Regions from separate parts of the Nitrosospira multiformis ATCC 25196 genome, predicted to be linked through region 1. Evidence: predicted binding sites of a transcription regulator. Region 1 holds the regulator's gene; the other holds the start of a gene.

The links. The regulator sigma-54, encoded in region 1, starts transcription at its own class of promoters, with help from an activator protein. The targets are predictions, from matches to a motif close to TGGCACNNTTCCTGCT.
Region 2: the regulator sigma-54 is predicted to act here: its motif matches at 5,779-5,794, upstream of NMUL_RS01975 (N-acyl amino acid synthase FeeM domain-containing protein).

The regions. Positions count from the first base shown of each region.
Region 1 covers NC_007614.1:81,825-92,083, reverse strand. Annotated here, with positions in the region: gene ispH (4-hydroxy-3-methylbut-2-enyl diphosphate reductase) at 1-596, shown strand, start outside; gene NMUL_RS00465 (KdsC family phosphatase) at 818-1,342, shown strand; gene lptC (LPS export ABC transporter periplasmic protein LptC) at 1,339-1,911, shown strand; gene lptA (lipopolysaccharide transport periplasmic protein LptA) at 1,895-2,467, shown strand; gene lptB (LPS export ABC transporter ATP-binding protein) at 2,480-3,286, shown strand; gene NMUL_RS00445 (RNA polymerase factor sigma-54) at 3,337-4,803, shown strand; gene hpf (ribosome hibernation-promoting factor, HPF/YfiA family) at 4,830-5,132, shown strand; gene hprK (HPr(Ser) kinase/phosphatase) at 5,309-6,253, shown strand; gene rapZ (RNase adapter RapZ) at 6,340-7,179, shown strand; gene NMUL_RS00425 (flavin prenyltransferase UbiX) at 7,267-7,902, shown strand; gene NMUL_RS00420 (5-formyltetrahydrofolate cyclo-ligase) at 7,934-8,587, opposite strand; gene mutY (A/G-specific adenine glycosylase) at 8,611-9,762, opposite strand; gene NMUL_RS00410 (AsmA family protein) at 9,762-10,259, opposite strand, start outside.
Region 2 covers NC_007614.1:404,677-414,935, forward strand. Annotated here, with positions in the region: gene NMUL_RS01955 (glycosyltransferase) at 1-181, shown strand, start outside; gene NMUL_RS01960 (2-oxo acid dehydrogenase subunit E2) at 237-1,049, shown strand; gene pepA (flocculation-associated PEP-CTERM protein PepA) at 1,194-2,033, opposite strand; gene NMUL_RS16550 (ThiF family adenylyltransferase) at 2,702-4,756, opposite strand; gene NMUL_RS01975 (N-acyl amino acid synthase FeeM domain-containing protein) at 4,919-5,737, opposite strand; gene prsT (XrtA/PEP-CTERM system TPR-repeat protein PrsT) at 5,981-8,770, opposite strand; gene NMUL_RS01985 (inositol monophosphatase family protein) at 9,275-10,057, opposite strand; gene NMUL_RS01990 (thioredoxin family protein) at 10,061-10,259, opposite strand, start outside.

The DNA of each region.
Region 1 (10,259 bases):
TCATCATGATCGGCCATGCGGGACATCCGGAGGTGGAAGGTACCATGGGCCAGGCCGAGGGAGATGGTCCTTCCATGTATCTGGTGGAAACAGAAGAGGATGTCGAGAAACTGCAGGTGCAGGATCCGGCTCACCTGGCTTACGTGACCCAGACCACCTTGTCCGTGGATGATGCCAATCGGGTGATCCAGGCCCTGAAAGGCCGTTTCCCCAATATCCTCGGTCCCAAAAAGGATGATATCTGTTACGCCACCCAGAACCGGCAGGATGCGGTAAAAACGATGGTCAAGCAGTGCGATCTCGTGATTGTGGTGGGCTCGCCCAATAGCTCCAACTCCAACCGTCTGTGTGAAGTCGCGAGAAATGCCGGCGTGGACGCGTACATGCTGGACCGGGCGGAACAATTGCAGGAAGCCTGGCTGAAAGGCAAAATGCGGATCGGTATTACCGCGGGGGCATCGGCGCCGGAAGTGCTTGTACAGGAAGTCATCTCGCGACTCAGACAAATCGTGTCAGAGCAAGCGGAAAGGGAAGTGGTGGTGGAAGAGCTGAGAGGAGTGGTAGAGTCAGTGGTGTTCCCATTGCCAAGAAACTGATCACGGCTTTTCATCGGATAGTTTTACTTCCTTAGATCGGAAACACCTTGCTTCCGTCCATCAGTGCCCGCTCGGGCTGACGCGGCAACCTCACAACGACACAGCGGGTAGCTGCGGTATTCATCTCCTACTTCTCACCGAGTTTCGGCATTCATACGCATGCAGGGTGCTCCAGAGTTTTTACAAGTTCATTCGATCCGACTGTTTCAACCCATAGCAAAATGCAACACATATACGAAAAGGCAAGAAAGATCACGATGGTTATCTTCGATGTGGATGGCGTGCTCACGGACGGGAGCCTCTATCTCACGGACGGAGGTGAGGAAATCAAAGCGTTCAACAGCCAGGATGGCCATGGCCTGAAAATGCTCAAGGCCACGGGAGTCAAGGTGGCGCTTATCACTGGCCGTCAGTCCCGCTGTGTGGATTTGAAGGCAAAGGACTGGGGCGTTACCCTCGTCTATCAAGGCGCAAAAAACAAGCTTCCCGCATTCGAGGCCTTGCTTGAGGACCAGCACCTGGATGCCTCCGCCTGTGCATACGTGGGAGATGATCTGATCGATCTGCCGATCCTGCTGCGCTGCGGTCTTGCCATCTCTGTACCTGCCGCCCCTGCCCTCGTGAAAAAGCACGCGCACTATATCACCCGTCTGGAAGGAGGGCGAGGGGCGGCGCGCGAGATCTGCGAAATGATAATGCAGGCGCAGGACACGCTGGACGCGCATCTTGCGACTTATCTCACATGATGGGTCACCTTCGCTTCGGATTCCTTTTCGTTATAGTAGCCCTGTTTGCATCATTGCTAACCCTGCTGAATCAGGACGGGCCCACACCTTTGCTTGCGCCGGAGAGCATATCGGTACGGGCGCCTGACTATGTTGTGGAAGATTTTTCTGCCATTCGCACGGATGAGAACGACGCGGGATACAAAATGCTTCTCGGAAAAAAAATGGTGCATTATCCCGACGATGATTCGGCTGAGCTGGAACAACCCCGCTTAATTACTATCGAACCCGGTAAACCTTCAGTACAACTGCAGGCGGATAATGCGAAGATGTCTGCCGAGGGCGAAGACATTTATTTGAGTGGCAATGTGGTGATCGTCCGAAACGCGGGTAAAGGCCGCGGTGAAACAATCTTGACAACCAGTCTGCTGCATCTCATTCCGGACCAGGACATTGCGCGAACGGACAAGCCCGTGGAGATAACTGAAACAAACGCCACTATCAGAGCGATTGGAATGGAAATGAACAATCGTACGGGCCACACGGAATTGTTGTCGCAGGTAAAGGTCGTGCATGACAAGAAACGCTAGGTTCTCTTTTACTGCTCCCATGAAACCCCTATCTGTCGCTTTTCTCGCTGTAATGCTCTTCAGCGCACCGGTTCGGGCCGAGCGGGCCGACAGCGAGAAGCCTGTGCATCTGGAGGCCGACCGTGCCACCGTGCAGGATGCCAACAAGCTGGCTACCTTTATCGGCAATGTCGTACTGACACAGGGAACACTGATTATTCGCGCGGATAAGATGACAGTGAAGGAAGACGCCAACGGTTTTCAATATGCCACTGCATTCGGCAATCTTGCCAGTTTTCGCCAGAAGCGCGATGGCAAGGATGAATACGTGGAGGGCTGGAGCGAGCGTATGGAATACGATGGCAAGGCCGACAAGGTTCAGCTTTTCAAGAAAGCAAGGTTGAGGCGCGGAAAGGATGAAGTTCATGGGGATTATATTTCCTATGACGCAGTCAACGAATTCTTCCAGGTAAATGGCGAGGGTGGAACGAGCACCCAAACCCATTCGGAGGGCAGGGTGCGAGCGGTGATACAGCCCAAAAAGAAGGAGCCCAAACCCGAGGCAGACAATTCATAAACGAACATCATTATGGAACTTCCCCTCTCTTCAGCCCGCGGCCATGCCGATCATGCTTCCCAAGCCCCCGAAGCTCCCCTGGTTTCCTCAGGAAAGAGAAGTGAATTCAGGGCGGAAAATCTGAAAAAAAGCTACAAGTCGCGCACGGTGGTGCATGATGTTTCTCTTTCGGTTAAAAGCGGAGAGGTTGTCGGCTTGCTGGGTCCCAATGGCGCAGGCAAGACCACCTGTTTTTACATGATGGTGGGCCTTGTCCCGCTGGATGGGGGCAGCATCGTCCTCGATGAGCTTGACCTCAGCCAGATGCCCATGCATGAGCGCGCGCGCCTTGGTTTGAGTTATCTGCCACAGGAAGCTTCGATTTTCAGGCGACTCTCGGTAGCCGACAATATTCGCGCTGTACTGGAATTGAAAAACCATGGGGCTGACGAGATGCAGCAGCATCTCGACAATTTACTGCATGATCTGCATATCAGTCATATACGCAACAGTCCGGCCATCAGTTTATCGGGCGGGGAACGTCGGCGCGTCGAAATTGCCCGTGCGCTGGCGACAGGACCCCATTTCATCTTGCTGGACGAGCCGTTTGCCGGAGTGGATCCCATTGCCGTGCTGGACATCCAGAAAATTATCCGCTTTCTGAAGGAGCGGGGCATCGGTGTGCTGATCACCGACCATAATGTACGGGAAACATTAGGAATCTGTGACCATGCCTTTATCATAAGCGACGGCAGGGTGCTGGCGAGCGGCAGTCCAGACGAAATCATTTATAATGAAAACGTGAGAAAAGTCTATCTGGGAGAACATTTCCGCCTTTGAAAATAAAGCTTCGCCTTACCTGAAATCGGCTTTATCGTTGTTTTTCCAATATGAAACCAACTCTTCAAGTCAAGCTGTCGCAACATCTGGCGCTTACGCCGCAATTGCAGCAGTCCATCCGGTTATTGCAACTCTCCACGATAGAGTTGAACCAGGAAATAGAGCGCATCGTACAGGAGAATCCCCTTCTGGAACTTGATGACAGCCTCGGCAACGACAGTACCGATTATCATAGCCTCATACCGGAGGAGTTGGCCGCACCGTTGCCAAACGAGCTGGAGGTTGCCGAGGAAAGCCTCCCTATTCTCTCCGTCGAAGCAGAAACCGATGTGAAGCAACCGCTTGACGAGCGGGAGTGGCCGCCGGATGACAGCGTTTTTCGGCCCTACCGGGACGATGAGGACGAACGTGATATTCCACAGCAAGCGGTGGAACCTCCGAATCTCCGTGCCCACCTCAACTCGCAACTCAGCCTGAGCCAGATCTCCCAGCGGGATAGAAAGATCACCGGATTACTGATCGACAGCCTGGATGATGATGGCTATCTTGTCCAGGACCTGGAAGAATTGGTCGATCTGTTGCCCGCCGAGCTGTCAATAGATATCGACGACCTGCACATTGCCCTCGAACATTTGCAGCACTTGGATCCCCCCGGCATCGGTGCGCGCAACTTGAGAGAATGCCTCGTCATGCAACTGCAGGCGCTCCCACCCGATACGCCCTATCTGGAGCAGGCATTGGCGCTGGTGAACAACCATCTTGAAAGTCTGGCATCCCGGGACTTTGGCGCCATCAAGCGGGTGCTGCACTGCAACGACGACTGTCTTCGCTCTGTCCAGCAGATGATAACGCGACTGAATCCGAGACCGGCCACGGCCTTCAGCTCCACAGTCGCCTGCTACATCGTGCCCGACGTCATCGTGACCAAAGTCGGCGGTTCCTGGGTAGCCAGCCTTAATCCGGAAGCCATGCCGCGTCTCAGGATCAACCGGCTCTATGCGGAGATCCTGAAAGGATGCAATGACGACTCTACCCGTCGGCTGATCAGCCAATTGCAGGAAGCAAAATGGCTGGTAAAGAACGTACAACAGCGTTTCAACACCATCCTCAAGGCATCGGCAGCCATTGTGGAACGCCAGCAGCAGTTTTTCGAGCATGGAGCAGTTGCGATGCGTCCGATGATACTGCGGGAAATCGCCGACGTGCTGAATCTGCACGAGTCCACCATTTCGCGGGTTACCACGCAGAAATTCATGCGCACGCCGCGCGGCATTTTCGAATTGAAGTATTTTTTTGGGAGCCACGTATCAACGGATAGTGGTGGCGCTTGCTCCGCCACTGCCATTCGCGCGCTGATCAAGCAAATGATCAGTGAGGAAAACTCGAGGAAGCCGCTCAGCGACAGTCAGATCTCGGAGGTCCTGGGGCAGCAGGGTATCATGGTTGCTCGCCGTACCGTAGCAAAATATCGGGAGTCCTTGCAAATTCCTTCCGTCAATCTTCGGAAATCGTTTTAACCACAGTCATTTCATAGGAGCCACAAATGAACATCCATGTCACAGGTCGGCAGGTCGAAATCACCCCTCCATTGCGCGAGTATGTTGTTTCCAAATTGAGCCGCATCACTCAACGTTTCGACCAGATTGTGGATATCACTGTGACCCTTTCCGTGGAAAAGTTGGAGCACAAGGCGGAGGCGCTGGCGCGAGTCCCTGGCAACGATATTTTTGTCGAGGCGGACAGCACGGACATGTACGCTTCCATAGATGATCTCGTTGATAAACTCGAGCGCCAGCTGGTCCGCCGCAAGGAGAAAAATGAAAGCCAACGCACGGATACCGTTTAAGAAATTCCGGATCAGGGCAATTTGAACCAAAGATCAGGTGGAGCAACGATAAAGGGCTCTGCACCAATACGGGCTCAGCACCGCTTCTCGCTCCGAAACCGTGAATTTGTTTCGGCACTCCCGGGAAGAAGCTCATGATTTTTCCCAATCCTGATAATCAGGAGGCATTCAACCAGATGGTCGGAATCGACGCCAGACAGCTTTTCGAGGAAAAACGCCAGAAACTGGGTCTCACCTGGGAAGCAGGGCGGGATGGAGGCGACAGAAGTCTCGATAATGAAGCGATCGCGCGTTCGACGCAGGGGATGATCGGACACCTCAATTTCATCCATCCCAACTGGATTCAGGTATTGAGCGAAACCGAGGCCGAATATCTCAACGCGCTCGATCCTGCTTCCCTCGAACAACATATGCGCAGGCTTGCCGAAAGCGATATGCTATGCATCATTGTTACGGCGGGCGCATGTGTTCCGGATTCCATAAAGTCCCTGGCGGATTCCACGCGTACCCCTCTCTTCTGTACACCCTACTCCAGTCTCGAGATCCTCTGGATATTACGCCCCTATCTCGGACGGGTCCTTGCTCCTTCCTGCAGCAGGCATGGCGTATTGCTCGACGTTCTTGGGCTCGGCGTAATGATTACCGGCGAGAGCAGTGTCGGCAAGAGCGAATTGGCGCTGGAACTGGTGAGCCGCGGACATGGATTGGTGGCGGATGATGTGGTGGAGCTCTATCGCATTGCACCGGAAACGCTCGAAGGGCGCTGCCCACCCATGCTGCGCGATTTTCTCGAAGTGCGGGGACTGGGAATGCTGAATATTCGAACGATTTTTGGCGAAGCGGCGGTACGGCGCAAAAAAAACATGAAACTCATCGTTCACTTGCAGAAACCCAACAGCGCTGATCTCAATGCAATGGAACGGCTGCCGATCAATGATGTCACTGAGAATATCCTGGATGTCAACATCCGGAAAGTCATCATTCCGGTTGCCGCCGGCCGAAACCTCGCTGTCCTGGTAGAAGCGGCGGTACGAAACTATGTTTTGCAGTTACGCGGCATAGACAGCGGTCAGGAATTTTTCGCGCGCCATCAACAGGAACTCGAGAACGGGCAAACATAACACGTGGGCGAAAACAGAGTTAAAACCTTCTCGTCCCTCCCTGCCTTTCTGCTCACGGATATTCTCATCCGGTACGATTTGAATCTATGCAGGTGATCGTCATCAGCGGCCTGTCAGGCTCCGGCAAGAGCATCGCGCTTACCGTTCTGGAAGATAACGGCTACTATTGCGTTGACAACCTTCCGGCCAACCTGCTGCTGGAGGTGACGGTTTATTTGAAGCAATCCGGCCATGAGCGCGTCGCCGTCAGCATTGACGCCAGAAGCCGCGAAACCTTGCATCTCTTGCCACAACGGTTGGCCGACTTGAGGCGGCAGAAAATGGATATCCATCTGTTGTTTCTCGACACCAAAACGGATACGCTGTTGAAGCGTTTTTCCGAAACTCGCCGCCGTCACCCACTCAGTGACAATCAATCCACCCTGCCGGAATGCATAGAGATGGAACGCGAGATGTTGCGTGAAATTCATGATCTGGCGAACCGCATCGATACCAGTGACTTGAGCGCGAGCTCGCTGCGAGCCTGGATAAGGGATTTCATCGGGCTGGAACCCGGTCGCCTGACGCTGCTGTTCCAATCTTTTGGCTTCAAGCACGGCATCCCGCTGGATTCCGATATGGTGTTCGATGTTCGCTGCCTTCCCAATCCCCACTATGAGGCCCTTCTGCGACCTTTGACGGGAAAGGATGGCGCCGTGATCGAATACATGGACGCAAACAGCAGCGTGAATCGCATGTTCGAGGATATCCGCCGATTCGTCGATGACTGGTTGCCCTGTTTCATCCGCGATAACCGCAATTACCTCACGGTAGCGATCGGCTGCACTGGAGGACGGCATCGTTCCGTTTATTTCGTGGAGCGGTTGGCACGTTATTTTACGGAAAACAACCAGGTTCTGGTACGGCATCGGGAATTGAATGCATAAAAAGCCATTCTCCCCCTGTAACATTGCAACCCTTTCGGCGAACAGGGCATTCCCGGTCGGCGCCGATTCCTTATCTATTTCCAGACATTGAATTCCCGCGCCAGTACATCAAAAACTGTCACGCTTGCTTTTACCGGGGCATCCGGCATGCCCTATGGCATGCGTTTGCTGGAACTGTTGCTCGCAGCCGGCACTCGCGTCTACCTGATGTATTCCCAGGCAGCGCAGATCGTAGCTCATCAGGAAATGGAGCTGGTATTGCCTTCCCGTGCCAGGGAAGCGGAGGAGCTGTTGCGCCGGCGTTTCAGTACTGAACAGGGCCAGTTACGCGTGTTCGGACGGGAGGATTGGTTGGCTCCGGTTGCCTCCGGCTCCAACCCGGCTGACGCAATGGTGGTTTGCCCCTGCACCATGGGTACGCTTGCTGCAATTGCCGCAGGAATGAGTCAAAAGCTGATCGAACGTTCAGCGGACGTAATGCTGAAGGAAAACCGGAAGCTCATCCTCGTACCCCGGGAGACTCCCTTTTCCGCCATTCACCTCGAAAATATGCTGAAGCTGGCGCGTAGCGGCGCAATAATCCTGCCGCCCAATCCCGGCTTCTATCACCACCCGCGGGACATCCACGGCATGGTGGATTTTGTAGTGGCGCGTATCCTCGATCATGTGGGAGTCGCTCATACGCTCATGCCGCGCTGGGGCGAAGAAAGTACGGTGGATTGAATTCGACTCGGCGAATTTTCGTGCCGATGAACTATCCTTGGGTCTCCTTGATTTCTCCTGCCCTCGCGGTAAGAATATCGGGGCATTGGCCAGCAGAAACGGGTTTCAATCCCGTGCGGGTTGCATGATAAATTCCCGCCTCGGTGACAACGAAATCCATGGGAATATCATGTGCGTGAGGGTGCAAACTTTCCAGGCGAAGAATTTCGAACGCAACACCGATAGCGAGCGGACGGGGCTTCATGACGGCTAGCGTACGATCGAAATAACCGCTGCCGTACCCCAGGCGAAAGCCAAATTTGTCGAAACCGATCATGGGGATGATCAGGGCATCCACTGTTACCAGATCGGTATTGTCTGGTACCGGAATATCATAGGCGCCGATTTTCATGGGGGCTTCCTGCCACCACTTGCGGAAACGGAGGGGCTCATGTTTATTCACTACCTCGGGGAGTGCAAGCGTGGCGCCCCTGGTCTGGAAAAAAAACATGAGCGGACGGGGATCATATTCGCCTCGATGAGGCCAGCAAAACCCCACAGTACGTGTCCGTAGCGCGAGAAAGCCTTGTTTCAGCAGCTCGGTGATGGCAGCGCTCCAGCGAAGATGGTCGGCTTCGCCTATGCATTCCCTGGCCGCCATCAGTTCCGCGCGCTGGTGCCTTCTCCAGTCCTTCCAGTTATTCATCACTCTTTCGAATATATACCCGGTCAGTTATCTGTCATAGCCGGAATTTCAAGCGGCTCTGTCTGAGATGCATATTGTAGAAGCACTTTCCTCACGGGGGAGGGAATGGCAGCTTTCAGCGCATCCTCCGGCATCCTCCATACACAGGGACGCCGGGGCTGCGATAAGACCTCCGGTGTCAAATGATCCGGCGGGCGGGAAATGACCTGCAGGATGAGCGGATAAATCCGCAATCTGAAGTGGGTAAAGGTGTGAGTGAGCGCTTCCATCTGTGACATCGGCCGCACATTTATCCCGAAACGCAGGCAGTATTCAATCACATTCTCATTCATCCCCATCTCCGGCAAGCTCCATAGGGCGCCCCAGATCCCCGTGCTCGGCCGTTTTTCCAAGAGGATTTTGCCCTGTGCCACCGCCAGCAGCAGCACCGCTTCCCTTTCCGGCAATATCTTCCTCGGCCGAGGGGTGGGCAGGCTGCCGGCGCGGTTATCCCTGAATGCAACACACTCCAGCCGAAGCGGGCATGAGCCGCACATGGGACGAGCGCGGATGCAGATAGTCGCACCCAGGTCCATCAGCGCCTGGGTATAGCCCTCGATATCGCGTTCAATCGGGCTCTCATCTCCCTTTGGCAGCAATGCTTCCGCTTTTTGCCATAGCTGCGCTTCCACCTGCTTTTCACCCGGGTAACCCTCGATTCCGAAGCAACGCGAAAGAATGCGTTTTACATTGCCGTCGAGGATCGCGGCTCGCTTTCCGAATGCAAACACCGCAATTGCCGCAGCGGTGGAGCGGCCGATTCCCGGAAGCTGACGAATGATGGCAACCTCCTCGGGAAAAATCCCGCCATGCTCTCCCACAATCCGCTGCGCCGCTTTATGCAGATTCCTCGCACGCGAGTAGTAACCCAACCCGCTCCACTGTACCATTACCTCATCCAGCGGTGCAGAGGCAAGGCTTTGTATGTCGGGGAAGCATTGCAGAAATCGCCGGTAATAGGGAATAACTGTCCCCACCTGCGTTTGCTGCAGCATGATTTCCGAGAGCCAGATGGAATAGGCGTCACGCGTGTTCTGCCAAGGCAGATGGTGTCGGCCATGCTCGCGCTGCCAGCGGATGAGTCTGGTGGCGAAAGAATTCGCAATAGAATCCGAAATATCTCCTCCCGCGCTCATCAGGGCCGTATGTGCACTCTGACCCTTGATGCCGTGAAGTCACCCGCCTTCAATACGCCTACGCGAACCGACCCTTCCAGGTTCAAGCCCTCCAGATCATCCAGCACGTTTAATTCGAATGAGCGCTCCGGGTGGCCGGCTTTTTGTCGCTGCTGCCCATCTTGCTGTCGCGCCGAAAAACGGTCCAGGTTCAGCTCATCGATATCCGCTTCAAAAGCGAGGCGGGGCGGAATGAAGCCACTTGCCGAAAATATCACCGTGATATTGCTGTCTGCCAAGGTGCCGTTCAGCTTTGTCCACGCCTTGCCGGCCGAGCCGTCCAGGGAGGCGCTGCCGAAGAGGCTTCCTTGAATGCCATTCGCGGGAAGGCTTGCACCCTTCGCCTCGATTTCTGCTTTCAATTCTGGCAGCCCCAGCCAAGGCGCCTGGATATTGCCGCCAAGTGGCGAGGAAAAATGGGCCTTTATAATCCGGCCTTCGCTTTCTGATTCCAGATC
Region 2 (10,259 bases), 320 kb from region 1:
GTTGGGGGCCGCTATTACCTTGCATTGCGCTCGGATATCCGTCACTGACCTTGTGATGGCTGTAACCGCAATGCTGGATAATCCATCGTATGGACGAGCAGCAATCAAGATAAGCCAGATCTTGGCAGAATCGGATGCTAAACAGCGTTTTCGGGAATTTGTGGTGCAGGTACTTCATTAAAAAAAGAAGGTGTAAAAACTTGCTGGATAATTGGCGGCGATAAGGAGACAACTGGATGGATCATCAATACACAACACTTGAGAGAAATCGATATTTCGAGGTGCTTGGCGGTTTGAACGTGGAAAATCGCGGCGACAATAAAGTTGCGATGCTCTCGGAACTTGATATGACATCGGCGCAGGCATTGCGGACTTCCGTCGACCGGCAGACCGGCATCAAACCCTCGTACACTGCGATTGTAGCCAAGGCAGTTTCAATAGCCTTGCGAGAGCATCCATATGCTAACCGAATGGCAGTGGAACGTTTGTTCTGGAAGCGCATCCTGCAATTGCATGACGTGCATATGACAATTGCGGTAGAACGTGACCGGCCGGGTATCGAACAGGCCGTGTTCGCAGGTACGATCAGGGATACTGACAAGCTGGATGTAGCTGCCATCACCAAAGAGTTGCAAAGCTTGGCGCAGTCAACAGAAGAAACCAACGAACGCTGGCGACTGCTCAAGCGTATGGTTGAGACCCTTCCGCCCGCTTTGGCTCGCCGGTTAATATCGATTCCGCGTTGGCTTCCAGATCAGTGGATCAAGCATCGAGGCGGCTCAGTCATGATTTCATCGCCCGCCAAATATGGGGTGGATATGATGGTTGCGAACTGGCCATGGCCGATCGGCTATTCTTTCGGCTTGGTGAAAGACCGGGTGATCGCGGTGGAGGGTGCGGCGCAGGTAAGACCCACCATGGTTCTCACCATGAGTTTCGATCGTCGGCTAATGGGGGGAGCACCGGCTGCCCGGTTTTTTCGCACAGTATGCGAACATATAGAGCATGCGGAACGGGATATGGCTTTACCTGTGAACATCCCTTCATAGCAGCTTCGCTCCAAGGTTGGATCTGGCAACCCGCGAAGCGAATAACGTGCTGCATGAGACAGGAGTTCAATATCTCCAGCACGACAATGAAAAGGCCACCCCGACAGGGTGGCCCGAAGAGTGAATGCGATAACCGCTGTTTACTCAGGTGCGACGACGGCCCGTGAAGGCAAAACCAAGCAGACCGATACCCATCAGAGCTAAAATGCCGGGCTCCGGCACTTCTCCGTGAGTAAAACCTTGTGATCCATCGGTTTGGATTACAAAACTCGATGCAGTGTCAGCCCCGGTGGCAACTCCGTCAAATGCTGCCGGCCGCGTATAGGATGGCGCACTCTGGCCGGGGAACTGAAGCGAGGCTTGAAACTGAGTGCCTGCCAACGCCGGATTCACATACGTGTTATTAGTGAAGGTGACCGTTCCGAACAGAAAACCGCCGCCCGTGCCGAGTACGGCCGGCCCGGGAATCGCACCGGTTGCAGAGAAGGTGCTGAAACCGCTATCCCATGTTCCACTCAGTATGTTCACCCCGTCGAGAAAGCCCGTCCCGGTGGACTGGTTCGCATCAGGACTGGAATCAAGGAAAATCCGCCATGATCCGCTGTTCGTGGTGATATCGATGCTGGAGCACCCATCGTTCGCGCAAGTCGCGGTCTGTGTAAGCGTCTGAAAGGTGGTTACTTCGTACGTTCCATTTTGGGAGCCAGGAGCCGCCACAAATAGATTATTCGTCGGGGAAGTGGTGTTGATGACACCTGCAAAGGCTTGATACGTCAAGGTGAAGGTATCGCTATCACCTTGCATGTTGGCACCGGTCAGGTCAAACCCCTGAACCCAGCCGCCACCATTTGAATGCCAGTCGAAGCCTGTAAAATTTTGCAGTACTCCATCTGCGCTGAATGTGTCCAGGGTTGCGGAATATCCAATGGCGGGACCACCCAGCAATACTGCAGCCATTGATAAATTGATGAGCTTTTTATTCACGATTCTCTCCCCATAGCAATAACGATAAAAGAAGCTGTTTGTTTCAGGTTATACCCAAGCAATCCCTATGCCATCTTTTATATTATTTTATTTAAGTTTTAATATCAGTTACTTATCAATCCTCGACTCTCTTGCATCCAGATTGAAGTCTCAAGGTGTAAGAAATATCGACAGCGCTCCTGCTTTTGTGCTTCTTCCAAAGCATTTTCGATACCTTTGTGAGGGCTTTTTCAGGAGTCGTGGTTGCTGGATATCCTGGTGCCAATCCCGTTGTGGGGCGATATAGAGTATAGCCAATTACAGGGAGGGAATCATGGGACGAGTATTACGAGTATCATATGGCTGTTGCCCGTGAGGTCATAACATTTCCCGGCTTCCCGGATTAGAAGGGCAAGATTCCAAGAAAACTCAAGCAATGCCATCCGACCGGTCTTTCTCCGCCTGAAACACTTGCGGAGCAGGCCATTCGCGCCAGAAACAGCCAGCATTCCTTGCTGTAATCGAGATAAGACGGACCACTCTCGGGCTCGGGGATTCAAAATCCCCGGGGACTGCATCCTGAATCGACAGTCAGCAAATAGCCACCAGATTCCTCATTGTTCCAGACTTCGGAAGGAGACAAGTATTCCCCCAGACTTGCCAATGAATGAAGCGGGCGAACGGGCATATTAAGCTCCTGCCCTCAGGCGCCAAAGCATCTGCTCCAGCTCGAGCCGGATAGACCGCGAAGCGGGTCTTTTGCCAGCCCCGATGCGCCCCATGAAAACGGCTCTGGTCGCGACTTCTTCTCCCAGAATATGACCAAGCCGTCGGGTCAGTGAGGTGGCGAGTGTAATGCATTGTTTTGTCTTCGAAAAGGGAATACTTTCACGACTATAACGTGCAAAAACCAGAGGAGTTATTTCCGGCTGCAGCTGCAGGCCAAGTTTAGTTGCTGTAAGCCAGAAGCGCTGCATAACGCGTCCTGCGCTCACGTAGTCATCGATGGATCGAGGCGCGTGAGGCGCCAGGATAACGAAATGCCCGCCACAGGCCATGGCGGGGATCAAATCCATCTGGAGACGCGGTGCCCAGGTTCCCGCCAAAAAAGTGTTAAAAAATTCGACACGATCCCAGCTTCCCATGATCCAATGCATTAACCGGGCTGTAAATGGATCAACTCCGAGTGCCTGGTCAGGTACTTTATCTGCGCTATAGCGGGAGTTCCATTGTATGATGGCGCGGTGCACCTGATAGGCTTCAGGCATAATCAGACGCAATTTTGCATTGTCGAACAGGAACCGGGCCATTTCCAGACGCCTGGAAAAACCCTCCAGCCACAAGATGTCGTACTGGGGTTTCACTGCAGCCTCTAGCGCACTCTTTTCTCTCCCGGTTAAAGGCCGCGTACTCATGGGGCGGCGTTGAACGCTGCGATAGCGTATATAAGGAATAAGCGGATCGGGCTTAAGATGCGGGTCACTCCCGAAATGGATATCGAAGGTTGGCTTCGTATCGGAACAATCGGGACGCCGCTGGATACTTGTTTTTAGGCCATGGCCCGTAGCGGCAATAGATATGGTTTCCAGCAATGCGCCGATTGAAATTTGACTAGGACGTCCATCCAGGTCATAGACGCAGTGATCACGGGTGTCGAAACCGTGTATTGTCAGGGAATTGTCCCCGACGATCTGGAACCGCCAAGGCTGGGTATTGTCTCCGCTCGGCGCCCACCTGGCAAGATCGAGGATTTGCTCGATTAATGTATATGACTTGAGCTCGGGTGGCCTTTTACTTTCGTCCTCACAGCCTGTCGATTCAGAGGGAATGATAGTACCCGTGGAAGAATAGGGCTCCGGATCTCCGAAGAGCTTGTTAGTATTTTTTTTGCTCAGGCGACGCCTTGCAATTGCGAGACTGAACTGCTGGAGAGGATTGCTGTTCCCGCCCGGACGCCAGGTACGGATCAGTTTATTGCGGTAGGCGTCGAAATGAACTCCATGTGGAGCGGCCAAAACCGTACCGCGATTCAGCAGGATCTTCAGAGCTTCAGTAGCTGCAATACCCGCGCAGAGTTGGCAACCCATTATCGTTGAGGGACCGCGGCGTTCCTTGAGATTGATGCTGGAGGGATCCAGCAGGTAACGGGCATGGAGACCAGTGGGCGCGAGTCCTATCAAGAAACGGAGGGCCTTTTCCACCTCGGGTAGATCACCCCACTGAAAATACTCTTCGAAGGTCATTTTGCCAGGCAGGAAATTCAATAATGCCGATCCCATGCCTAAAGGAGCGGCCGTGATGGCGGGAATACCTCGCTCCTCACAGGCCGAAAACGTTACTGCGCGAGCTGAAAAGGCGAAAAAGTCGAGACCATCGATATACAGATCAACGTCCTCGAAAAATTCCGGCAAATTATCCGGATTGACGCCCCGAGGAAAGATTTTGATATTCAGTTCCGGATTGATATCTCGTGCCATTGCGGCTAAAACCTCGCTCTTTGGCCGATTGAGGCTCGAGACCGTGGCGCCTACCTGGCGGTTGAAATTGACCAGATCAAAAACATCAAAATCCGCAATATGAAATGCGCCAATCCCCAGCCGAGCCAAGGTCAGCAGATGAATACCCCCTACGCCGCCCAGACCGGCAATTGCAATGCGTTTGTACCGTAGAATTTCCTGTTCGACAGGTGTTACCCACCCAATATTGCGGGAGGTGGCCTCACGATATGAGAAATCCTGAACCATTACCCGGGCCGATCAGTAGGAATAGGGGAGCAATTTGAGGTGAGCTATATATGATGTGAATGATAGCATCAATGCCAAATGCTTTGGCAGGGAAGACTGATGGAAAAATATCAGCTTCAAGGGCAGAAAAATTGCAGAAGTTAAAAAGCATGTACGTGAATTTCACGCAGAGGGTACCCAGACACCCCCGGTTTTCAGTCGCTCAGTAATGTTACCTTCATCCTCTGCGGAAAAAAAATAGGGGTAAAAAGATCTTTCGTTACCGTGTTGCTCCATCAATCCGCCGAATTTCCCAATTTGTTCGGCCATATATTCAAGTTTCACCCTAAGCAGCACCGCAGGTGCGTCAACACGGGTGCAAACTCGCTCTTCGGCAATCTGCCTGCATCCCAGCATTCTTTTATAGAAACCAGCGTGACGAGGGTTTACTTCTACCACCCAGTCAGTAAAACCATGGATATTTGCCGCATAGATATAGCAAACATGAATCAGTGAAGCAAAAACCCGGGGAGGTACATTATCATCAATTGCAAGTCTGGAAGGTTCACACAGCCTTCGTCCCTGCGCCCGCAACTCATTCAGTTCGTCACCAAAATTCTCATCCGCGGGCAACGATGAATTGCCATCCACACACAAGGTCATGGTGCCTACTGTCTGGTTTGCGGTTTCAGCGATCAATGTAATCCTGTTAGGCTCGTTGATGACCGGCATATCAACAGAATAACCTCTCCAGGAATACCTTTTTTTTATGAGCAAGCTCGCGGCTTCACGCTGATCTTCTGAATTAGCCATTCGAATATGAAAGCGCTGTTGATCGATAGAATGAGTGCGAACAGACTTGGAATCATGTTTCCCAATACAAATATCCTGCCACCGATAAGGAGACTCGAATGAAATTATCGCTTCGCTATCTTCACTATCATGAGGCAGAAAGTTATATCTGTGGGTAATGAGAGCATAAAATGGTTGAAAGATATGCATGTAGTTTATCCTCGTATAGCACTGAAGGTAAAAAACAAGCAAGCAATATCCATGCCATCTTTATATCGTGAGCTTTATCAGCTATCTAGCTATGTGTGTTACCGCACAGACTGGATAACTGTCTCCTGTTGGAGACAGTCCAGATGCGATATCAAGTAGCTCACTGAAATTAAAAGGATTATTGATGTCGCCGGGATGAGACAGGGGTTGGTCGATAAGCGACTGATTTTGCGTGTTTTCACACTACTGTATCCGCTCAAGAAGAGCTCTGGCTTCATCTATGCCTGAAAAGGTTTTTCCAGTAGCCAGAATTTGCTCAAGCTCTTTACGCGCCTGGCTTTTATTGCCAGATTTAACCAGTGCGGATGCAAAATGGTAGCGGATTTCCCCTGCTTGAGGCGCCAAAGAAGCGGCTTTCTGTAAAAGCGGTAGAGCTCGCGCGATATTTTCCTGCTCCAGCAGTACCCAACCCAGCGTATCCAGTACTGCCGGGTTTTCCGTAGCAAGCTGGTATGCCTTTTCCGCGTATTCCAAGGCCCTGGGGTCCTTTTGACGCTGATAAGCGGTAGCCAGGTTATTAAGCGCCGGAGCAAATTTCGGTTGTTCTTTCAGGACAGTTTGATATTGCTCCACTGCAGCAGCCAGTTTTCCCTCTGTGAGAAACGTATCCGCGAGGTACATTCGAGCAGATAAATCATTCGGGTGTTTTTTCAGCCATTCGATCAAGCGAAGGTCTGCCTCCTTATCTTTTCCAGCCTGCCTGAGCGATGCGTGCAGCTTGATCAACAAGGGCGAGGTTTTATTAACCGCGAATGCCTGTTCATAGGCGCTTGCGGCAAGCGCGGGTTTTTTCTGTTTCAGCAACAGATCGCCCTCTGCTATATAACCTGCGGGTGACCCTTTATGCTGCTTCTGAACTTGGCGCGCCATCGCGATTGCTTTCTCATAATTACCCTGTTCTGCTTCAATGTCGATCTGCGCCAATTGCGCAGCCAGATAATCGGGTTTTATAGCCAGCGATTTTTTCAGCGCATCTGATGCGGCGGAGAGGTTCCGCATTGCCATATGAATGGAGGCGATGCGGAATTGAACAAGCGGGGATTCCGGTTGTACGACAGCGAGCCGGGCGTAGCTCTCCAAGGCACTCGATTTGTCATTGTTAGCTAGTTGAGCCTGTGCCAGTAAATCCAGCACAGCGGAGTCCTTGGAATGTGTCCCCTCCAGTTTCTTGGCGAGAGCCAGGGCCTTCTGCTTTTCGCCCAAACGCAGATAATGTGTTCCAAGCAGGATGGCCGGCTGAAGGACATCCGGATTTGCTTGCATTGCACGCTCCAGCCACTCGGTAGCCTTCTGGTTCTGTCCCTGGTTGACAGCAAGACCCGCCAGCGCGACCATGGCCTGGATATTCTTCTTGTCCTTTTCCAGAATTGCTTCAAAGCGTTTTCTTGCGGCATCCGGTTTTTTATCCTGAATGTCGAGTCGTGCGAGATTTGCTATAGTCGGAAAATAGTTTGGTTGAATAGCAAGCGCTTTCTCAAAGCTCGCTCTTGCATTCGCTATATCGTTCTTGCCAAGATACACGCCGCCTTTCAGGTTTTGAATGAGGGGATTATCAGGATTCTCCTTCTCCAATGCCTTTACCGCGGCGAGCGCCTTGTCGAATTCTTTGAGGCGTAAATGGGTCATGACCAGCAACACTCCTGCCCGCGGCGATTTGGGGTCGAGTTTTGTCGCTGTTTCCAGTTCGGAGATGGCCCGGGCGTTTTCCCCCTGCCCCAACCTGCTCATGCTTAAAGCGGTATGAAGCATCGCACTTCTCGGTGCGATATCGCTGGCCATTTCAAAGTATTCCGTGGCTTTCGCAAAATCCTTGGCTTGCATGTAAGCTTCCCCAGCCAAGGCGAATAACTGGGGATCCTCTTTCACATTTTTGAGCGGTGGGGTCAGGATGTCGATCGCGCGTTTCGTCTCGCCATTTTTTAACAGCGCGGAAGCAAGCAGCTTGCGCGCGTAGATGTTTCCGGGATCTTTCTCCAGATAATGTTTCAGGTGTTGTTCCGCCTGGGGCATGGATCCGAGAGCAAACTGGACTGCGCCCGCGAGCAACACGCTGGGCATGTGATCTGGCGACTTGCTGAGTACCTGCTGGAGCGATTCCAGCGCGGCAGCGGGCTTTTGCTGGCTGAAATCGAGCAAAGCCTGGGTATAAAACACCATCAAGCTGGGACTGATCTTCCGTGCCGCGTCGATATCTGCCTTTGCCGCCTCGAACTTGCCCGTTCCAATTTCGATGAATGCTTTGTTGATATAGGCAATGGCTGCGTTCGGTTTCAGCTTTACCACCTGGTCATACGCCGCCAGAGCTTCCCCGGATTTGCCTTGCATCCGCAGAAGGTCGCCCCTGAACAACCAGGCCTCGACATTTTGTGGGCTCCGGGAAACCGCCTGCTCCGAGAAATGGGTTGCGCCTTCCACATCCCTTTGAACCAGGGAATATTTCGCCAAGCCGATCAGTGCGTCGGCAGAATCGGGATTGTGTCCGAGCGCTTGCTCGAACAGTGCCTTTGCTTCCGCGGTCTTGCCCAATCCGAGCTGTGCATTCCCCCGGAGCGTAAGTATCTGCGCCGACTTTGTTTTGTCGGCCAGTTCTTTCGTTTCATCCAGGATTTGTTGATAGGCGCCTAGCCTGAGCAGGGCTTGTCCGAGTTCAGGCAGCACCTTGCCCGCATCCATTCCCAAGCTCAACGCCTTGCGAAGCTCCTTCTCCGCGGACTGAAAATCCCCAGTCTTGTTGTATATTGCGCCAAGCAGATATCGCGCTTCCGAATTATCCGGGTTCTGCTGCAAGGCATTTTTTAGCTGGATGATGGCTGACTTGTGATCCCCGCTTTCTTCGTAGCGCTTCGCATCCGCCATCAGTTTCACCGGATCCACCGCTTTGTTACAGCCTTGCATGCTGCTCACGGTGAGGGCGGCAGCGATTGCAAGCGTCAGCCCAGTCTTTTTTAAAACAGTCTTTCTAAAAGCGCGCATGTAAATTCCCTTCTCCGAATCAGCGACCAGGTCCACCTTCAAACTTATGCATTCCTGCAGCCGGCACTCAACTTTACACCTCTGCGCAATCCCCGTGAAACGGGGACCATCCGGTTTTCAGGAGGACAATCGATACCGAGGCTTTCCATTGGTTTTGCCACTACTATTACGGGTTCCCCAGCCTGAATATAAAGTGCGACAGGATAAGCTCATTCGCCCCGGCTTCCTTGATATCCGCGCTCAAATGGCGAAGTTCGAGTAACTTGGCGTAGAAATATAGCAAGAGATCAAGGTATTGTGTAGAAAAGATGATCTCGTGCTTCCGGTTCGTTTGCATTGGTTATCGGTATTCGCCTGAGGCCGCGGAGCAGCGTAGCCTATAGTATTGTATTGCGAGATTCGCATGGAGGCTGTGGACTAGAAGTTTTCCTCTCAAAGCTCACAGGAGGAAACTCCTGCCTATCTTTTCGCGTTTCGAAGCTGTGAGTCGGCCAGGGCCGCAAGCTATCGATGTGCGCGTACCCAGTCGCGCCATTGCATGAAAAGATTCAGATCAAGGGCAGCAATGGCTGAGCGCTGCCAGAGGGGCTCGGTCCAGAAATCATCTTCGTTCAAACCGCACATGTGACCGCCTGCTTCTTCCAGAATCAGGCTGCCTGCGGCATAGTCCCATAGTTTCTGACCGCCGTGCAGATACAGGTCAAAGCGTCCGGCAGCGGTGTAACACCATTCCAGAGCACAGGAGCCGAAGTTGCGCTGGGAAGAAAACGGCTTTGCCGTAGAGACTTCCTGGGCTAGCCTGCGGCCGAGCCGTTTCAGATCCACGCTCGCAATAGCCGCACAGAGCGGCGGTACATCTTCCTTTATCGGCAATTTTTCCCCATTCAGGAATGCGCCCCTGCCTTTTTCGGCATAGAACATTTCATCCGCCACTGGATTGTAAACCACTCCCAGAACGCTTCTCCCCTGTCGCATCAGTGCCACAGAAACGGCAAAGTAGGACAAACCATTGACGAAATTGGAAGTTCCGTCTATCGGATCCATGCACCAAAGTCCCGCCTCGCCTTCCCGCCAGTGTGCGACCTGCTCGTTTTCCGTCATTTCTTCTCCAACCACTGGACCGGGATAGATCTTCCTCAGCTCGCGCGCGAGCGCTTCCTGTGTGGCAAGATCAGCTTCCGTGAACAGGCTTCCATCGACCTTGCGCTGGCGCGCAACTTTCATATAGCGCGGCAGAATTTCCTGCTGGGCAACTGCTTTGACGGCAGCGATAACTGCATCAATCACCGGCTAATCCGCTCGCCATTTGATGGAGCAGCCGATGCTGGGAATCTGGTCCTTCGGACCACCGCCGGTGCGGGCCACCTGAAGCATTCCTTCGAAAAGGTCGCGCCGCGCATCCACCGGCGCGGCTTCCTTCCGGGAAGCATCCAGGCGGCCGCGATACTGCAATTCGAGCTTGTGATTGAAGCCGAAAAAATCCGGCGTG